Regions from separate parts of the Colwellia sp. BRX10-1 genome, predicted to be linked through region 1. Evidence: predicted binding sites of a transcription regulator. Region 1 holds the regulator's gene; the other holds the start of a gene.
What was found. Region 1 encodes LexA, which represses DNA repair genes until DNA is damaged. Its sites were predicted from a motif close to TACTGTATNNNNATACAGTA; they were not measured.
Positions count from the first base shown of each region.

Region 2: the regulator LexA is predicted to act here: its motif matches at 1,774-1,793, upstream of dinB (DNA polymerase IV).

Region 1 is NZ_JACGWC010000002.1:149,903-153,598, forward strand. Features, by position in the region: gene coxB (cytochrome c oxidase subunit II) at 1-670, opposite strand, end outside; gene lexA (transcriptional repressor LexA) at 1,236-1,871, opposite strand; gene H4J75_RS03145 (alpha/beta fold hydrolase) at 1,948-2,766, opposite strand; gene H4J75_RS03150 (DUF6942 family protein) at 3,142-3,672, shown strand.
Region 2 is NZ_JACGWC010000026.1:20,927-24,622, forward strand. Features, by position in the region: gene metH (methionine synthase) at 1-404, shown strand, start outside; gene H4J75_RS16500 (HupE/UreJ family protein) at 526-1,656, opposite strand; gene dinB (DNA polymerase IV) at 1,894-2,955, shown strand; gene H4J75_RS16510 (peroxiredoxin) at 3,011-3,505, opposite strand; gene H4J75_RS16515 (dipeptidyl-peptidase 3 family protein) at 3,637-3,696, opposite strand, start outside.

The sequences.
Region 1 (3,696 bases):
CTTTTGTCCATGCTTCATTAATAAATCCTGGGTTAGCATCTTGCTTTACAGCAAAAGCAGGTACCCACCAAGCATGAATAACGTCGTCAGAAGTGATTAAAAATCGTACTTTTTTATTAACTGGAATGACAAGGTGTTTATCAACTTCGAGTAGGTAATTTTCACCTTTGACTTTATCGCCAGCATCAACATTAAGGTGTTTACCTTCTTGTGTTTCATACTGTGATCTTGGCGTCGATAAAACGGAGTAGAACTCAATATCTTGATCAAAATATTTGTAATGCCATTTCCACTGAGAGGCGGTAACTTGAATGGTAACGTCAGAATCGTCGTTATTTTCCATTTCAATCAGTGTTTTTGTTGCTGGTACAGCCATAGCGATAAGAATGACAATGGGAATTGCTGTCCAGAGGATTTCTACTTTTGTACTTTCATGAAAATCTGCTGATTTAGCCCCTTTGGATTTTCGATGGAAAACCATTGACCAAAACATAGCACCAAAAACGACCACACCAATTGCTACACATATATACATTGCGAGCATATGTAGATCGTAAACATCTCTACTTACTTCTGTTACACCCTTGGTCAGATTTAATTGCATATCTGCCCAAGCTGAACTGGAAAGAACACTCCCCAACAACAGCCAACCTAGGTTACGTCTTTTCACACGACATCTCCTTCACCCTATAAAAGTTTAAAACTTGATACCTAGGACAAAACACATCCTTTAGTACGGATTTTTATTATTTTCTTAGCGATTTTGTTATCAACCAGTTAGCGTCGACAACATCGCCTTATATTTATATTTGTACACATTCCAAACTAGAATTACTTAAAAGTTGATCTGGGTCAATTTAAAAATCGAGCTATTTTAAAATAAAAACCAATAAAAACAATAGAGTATCAACTCTAATACAAGCAAAGGCCTAATAACAAAGGGCTGTAGCCGTAGTATTAAAAATAAACAGCTGAGTATAAATACGCGTATTGCAAAAATTGATCTTGGTTGTTTTTTAATCAGAGAAAGATAAAGTTGTTTGAATGGGCTTTAGAATGAAAATTATTCTTAGTAAAGAGAAAGGTTTGCATGAAAAGAATACGAAAGGTTAGAAAAGCAAACTTTAGCCTATTTTATACACTAAAGTTTGCGGAGCAGTTTGACGTAATTAATACTATATTTGTTAGATAAATTGATTTAGTTACCACCAAGTTTATTGGATAGGTTAACTTAACTACATCCAGTCTGCCGAGCGAATAACGCCAACAGCCAACCCTTCAATATTAAACTCTTGATCAGACAAATCGACTTTTATAGGAGAGAAGTCATCATTTTCTGCATGTAAGTAAACGATGTTACCTTCTCGTTTATAACGTTTAACCGTAACATTTTCTTCGACACGAGCAACAATTACTTGGCCATTCTGTACATCGGTCGTTTGATGAACCGCTAACAAGTCACCATCAAGTATGCCGATATTTTTCATGCTTTCGCCATTAACTCTCAATAAGTAATCAGCAGCTGGGTGGAACAAATTACCATCAACTTTGTAATGATCTTCAACATGCTCTGCAGCTAAAATAGGTTCACCTGCAGCCACTCTGCCGATTAAAGGTAAACCGGCTTCTTCCATTAACTTCTCAGTCAAACGAATGCCGCGAGAAGTACCTGGCAACATTTCTATATAGCCTTTTTTAGCCAAAGCTTTTAAATGTTCCTCTGCTGCATTTGCTGATTTAAAGCCAAAAAACTTGGCTATTTCAGCACGCGTTGGTGGCATGCCCGTATCGCTTATTTTGTCTTTGATCAGATCAAAAACTTGTTGTTGTCGGTTCGTTAGAGGGCGTAATTCGCTGATTTCATTTAGCATAGGGAGCCTGTAAATTTACACAGTTGTTACTGTGAGTATATACAGGTCGTTAGTAAAGGCAAGTTTTCTAGCCGAATTATTTTTGAAAACTCCCTGATTTTAAATAATGGATAACTTGTTCGATAACTTTTTCGTTTTTCATCATAAATGGATGGGTCGTTTCCATTTCAATGTGATCATTCATACCATCAAGTTTGGTACTAGCAACCGAAACTTTACCATCATCTTTATCAGGAATAAGTGTTGATAATATCCAATTAATACTTTGATTACCGGCAATAACACCCAAATCAAAATTAGCATTGCCAAGGTTACTAGGGACACTGAATTCGCCGGTACCTAATTGCATACCCGCATCACCATTGATGAAACTAAAACCAGGTGTATTTTTTAGTTTATCAACAACTTCACTGCCTTTGTTTGGTGGACCTAGCATCACGACTTTATGTAAATTAGGTATTTTATGCATACTTAAATATTGGCGAACTAATATACCGCCCATTGAATGGGTAACAAAGTTAACTTGGCGATTTTCACAAATTAATAGCGCTTTAGAAATCACTTTTTCAGCCAACTCTTCTATCGAATAATCTCTAGAAGGGTAGTTGATATTTATCACAAAATATCCTTCTGCTAACAATCGTTTTTCAATAGCTTTCATGGAGTTAGCCGAACGTGCAAGCCCATGCAGTAAAATTACACATTCACCATTAGCTAAAGAATCTGCTGGCTCTTCAAAAGAAGCTTGAATTTTATAGCCACGTTCAACCGAAGTATCTAAGCTTTCTTGTTCAATCATATTTTTTAAACGAGTTTCTGCATCAGTAATTTTTTTACTAAATTGTTCTTTAAGTAGCGCTAGGTCTGACTTAAGTGCTGCAATTTTTTCATTCATAGCTGCGCTCCATCATTTTTTTTTAGAATTCATTATTGATACTGTAGTCATGTTAAACAGCAGCTAAGCAATATATTTTTAGCTGCCACAAATATAAAATATAAAACAGTTTTCTCCAACAAAATTTGAAGCCATTACCCTTGTAATGTCATTTTTTTCGATAAACTTCTCGCGTGGACCTTTAAATAGCCATAGAAAGCTATACGATATTAACATTTTATATTAGTTATCTGTTAGACATTGATAATCTTCAATCGATCTAACTTTACCAGTAACTACATACATTCAAGCAAAAAAATTTTAAGGACGTTTTACTTGTCTCGATTATAAATTTACAATTCAACATACCCCCCACGTAAAATGAGTTAAGTACCATTGAATGTTATTGGTTTAGGTTGCTCAAACTTTAGCGTCGCCGTTTATATTGGCAATAAACCGAGTATGCTTGAATATCAGCAATTATCTTGTCTATCGCCGCTAACCTTGGGCGAAATAGAGATGGTTAATCAAGCTTGTGGCAATGGTTGGCGGAAAGTTTTCAATGTTTATGCGAAGCTGCTTTACGCACTCGATAAAGAAAAATTCGCTTACTCAACACTTGCGCCAACTTGGCAAAAATATCGAGAGCGATTTTTGCTGCAGCAAGGCTCTCAAACGGCTTTATTATTTTCTCCGCCTCAGTTATCAACCACTAAGCAAACTCTGCATATTATTTGTGGAAAAACCTACGCCAAAAATTTGTTAGCGACAAATCAACTAAACGCTAATTTCACTTGGCTAGATGAACAATTTGCTATTGATAAAGCTAAAAATTTAATTGTGTGTCCCTATTTTGATTATCGGCAATTGTCGAATGCTAATATTGAAAAATTAGCCTTTTTACTCAACGATATAAATAGCCAGTGAAAGCTTTTCATTCATTTATATAGT
Region 2 (3,696 bases), on a different contig from region 1:
GATTAGCAGAAGCGAGTGCTGAATATCTCCATGAAAAAATTCGCAAAGAATACTGGGGGTATGCTCCTGAAGAGTCGCTTGCTAATGACGATTTAATTCGTGAAAAATATCAAGGTATCAGACCTGCGCCGGGTTATCCTGCCTGTCCAGAGCATACCGAAAAAGGTTTGTTGTGGGAACTACTCAATGTTGAAGAAAATATCGGCATGGAACTAACCTCAAGTTTTGCCATGTGGCCTGGAGCCGCGGTTAGTGGTTGGTACTTTGCTCACCCAGAATCAAAATACTTTGCGGTCGCTAAAGTCGCTAAAGACCAAGTGATTAATTATGCGACTCGAAAAGGGATGACATTGCCACAAGCAGAGCGTTGGCTGTCAGCTAACTTGGATTATGAACCTGAGTAATTAATAGAGTCATTATCATTTAGTTTATACGGCAACGGCCTTAAATCTCGGTAAAGTAGGTTTAAGGCCGTTGTTCATTTGACTACTCAATGTTAAACGATGATATGTCCTGTGTTGCGTATTAAAAGGTTCTTTCGATAAACCAATAAATAGCGATAACGGCGATAAGCGCACTTAACGGTATCACCACGTATTGTCTATATTGAGGTTTTTTAGCAAACCAGCGCGTCGCTAATAAAGCTAAGGCAACGACCGTTATTTGACCCAACTCAACGCCAATATTAAATGAAATTAAGCTACTGACATACTCACTCTTGGGTAAGCCCAGTTCAACAAGTACTGCTGCAAACCCTAAACCGTGCAGTAAACCAAAAGCAAAGATAATGGGTAAGCGCCACTTTGTTAGTTTGTGATAAAAAATATTCTCAATAGCCACGTAAGCAATTGATAAGGCAATAAGCGGCTCTACAATGCTGCTGGGTAGGTTGATAATACCAAATATACCCAAAGCTAGCGTAATGGTATGGGCAAGAGTAAAGGCACTTACCTGCCAGAGCAGTGTTGATGTCTTAGTGGCTAATAAAAATAGCGCGAGCACAAAGAGAATATGATCAAGCCCTTGCGGCAGAATATGTACAAAGCCCTGATAGATATACTCAACAATATTAAGCAGCTTAATTTCGGTTGTTGAAAGTTTACGTACACCACCCTTGATATCATCAATAGAAAAGTGATGGCTGTTCTGGCCGGATAGCACTAAAGATTTCTCTGAACGGCTGACTGTTAATAAGACATCCCCTAAGATGGGCGAAAATATCAAGGCTGCGTTGTTACTTTTTTGTGGCAATTGACCCTGCGACAATAGCTTAATGGTTTTAGTCGGTGAGTCAGCGCGAAGTCTTGCTTTTAATTCAAATACCGTTAGCCCTGAAAAAGGGGTAACAAGCACACTTTCTTTATCAATAATAAAAGCGCTTTGTTGATTTATTATTTGCAATATTTTTGAGAGTAATTGCTTTATTTCAATTAAAGAGAGGTTTTTTAGATGATTAATTAAATCTGCCTCATCTACTGATGATTTTTGATGACTTTTAATGACATGCAAAACATCAATATCGATACTAAGTTGGTAGTTATTATCTACAAGTAATTTTAGCTCTGCTTGATTAGCTTCATTGGTGTGAGCATTCACTAGTGCAGGTGATAAAAGTAGTAATAGGGCAAAAGTTGTTTGTAAAAGGCGCGTAATCATAAAAGTAATATCAGCTAGTCATTGATAAAAAATAAAGCGACAAATTAACGTATTTAGCATGAAATTAACAGTGGCCAAATTATTATTTCAGTATTGAACTATTAACTTAAAAGTTTATACTGTGTTTGTATACAGTTTAGGTTGAGTTGCCCATAGCGAAAATATGCTTTATTTTTTCACAACGAAATAAGGGACTTTTGATAAACATGATTACTATAATTAAGACATGACTAAAACATGACTCAAAGCCGAAAAATAATACATATAGATATGGACTGTTTCTATGCAGCTGTTGAAATGCGTGACAATGAGTCTTTACGTAATGTGCCACTTGCGGTCGGCGGTACAGGGCCTCGAAGCGTCTTGTGTACGTGTAATTACCAAGCAAGAAAATTTGGTGTTCGCTCGGCAATGCCAGCAATTAAGGCGATGCAACTTTGCCCTGAGCTAGTTATTGTTTCAGGCAGAATGGCTGTTTACCAAGAAGTTTCTGCACAAATAAGGGCGATATTTCAACGTTACACTCAGTTGATTGAACCATTGTCGCTTGATGAAGCCTTTCTTGATGTTACCCATAACAAAGAGTTTAACGGCAGTGCCACGCTTATTGCGGAGCAAATACGTCGTGATATTTTTAATGAACTCAATCTAACCGCCTCGGCAGGTGTTGCTCCTAATAAATTTATTGCTAAAATTGCCAGTGATGAAAATAAACCTAATGGTCAATGTGTTGTTACGCCCGCAGACGTGAGTGGTTTCGTTGAAAATTTACCATTGAAAAAAATTCCGGGTATTGGCCCAAAAACAGCACAAAAATTATTGGGCTACGGCTTCTCGTCATGTGCAGATATACGAGCAAGTTCTGTCGCCGTATTAACACCTATTGTCGGCAAGTTTGCCCCTGCATTGTATCAACGAAGTTTTGGTATTGATCATCGCCAATTAGAAACCGACAGAGTTAGAAAATCATTAGCGATAGAAACCACTTTTTCTCAAGACTTGTCTTGTGAAAAAGAGTGTGAAAGTGCCGTTGAGCTTTTATATGAGAAGCTTTTAGTGAGATTAGAAAAACATCAACATATGGTTATTAGTAAGCAAGGGATTAAACTTAAGTTTAATGACTTTACCCAAACAACAGTTGAGCAGCAAAGCAGCCACTGTGATGAAAACACCTTTAAACAATTACTGTTAAAAGCACTGTTGCGTAGTCAATCTAGGGGAATACGTTTAATAGGATTAACGCTAGGTTTTGCTGAGCATAATAACAAAGAAACACAGCAGCTTTGTTTTAGTTTATAACCGGTACTGACTTGATATGATGTCGGTACCGGTATTTTAGTTTTTATTACTGTGCTTATGCGGGTTTAATGATTTCTTTAACCGCCAATTCTAATTTTGGATCGTTAATATTTGAGCTGGTAGATTTGAAAACAACTTGTCCACTTCTATTGATAAAAAATGTCGTTGGTGTACCTTTTACGCCATATAACTTAGCAACTTTTTCACCTTCAACACCGGTAATAAATTGATAACCTCGTTGAGTAATCGAGTCTTGTGGTTTTGCTCCTTCATCTTCACTAAAACTAATCGCAACAATCTCAATGCCGGTATTTTTATACTTTTCAGTTAGCTCGACTAATTTAGGCTGCAATTTTTTACAATAGGGACACCATGTTGCCCAAAAATGTAAAATCACCGGCTTGCCCTGATAGTCTGCTAATGAAATGCTTTTACCGGCTTGGGTTTTTAGTGTCCAGTCTGGGGCTTGGTTGGCTTTATTGTCATTGGCGTTAACGTTGAACGACAATATGCTAACGAATATTATAATAATTGATAAAAATGCTTTCATGAAACAACCTACTTTTATTTATATGACTAACTACTTTAGGAGACCTTGATTACGGCGAAATTATTTCGAGCTTTTTATTAACAAAAAAGCCTATCGTATTGATAGGCTTTTTGACACTTCATTTAAAAGTATTATAAACCTAACACTTTTTTACCTTGCTTAAAGGTAATATCAACAGGAATATTAGCCGC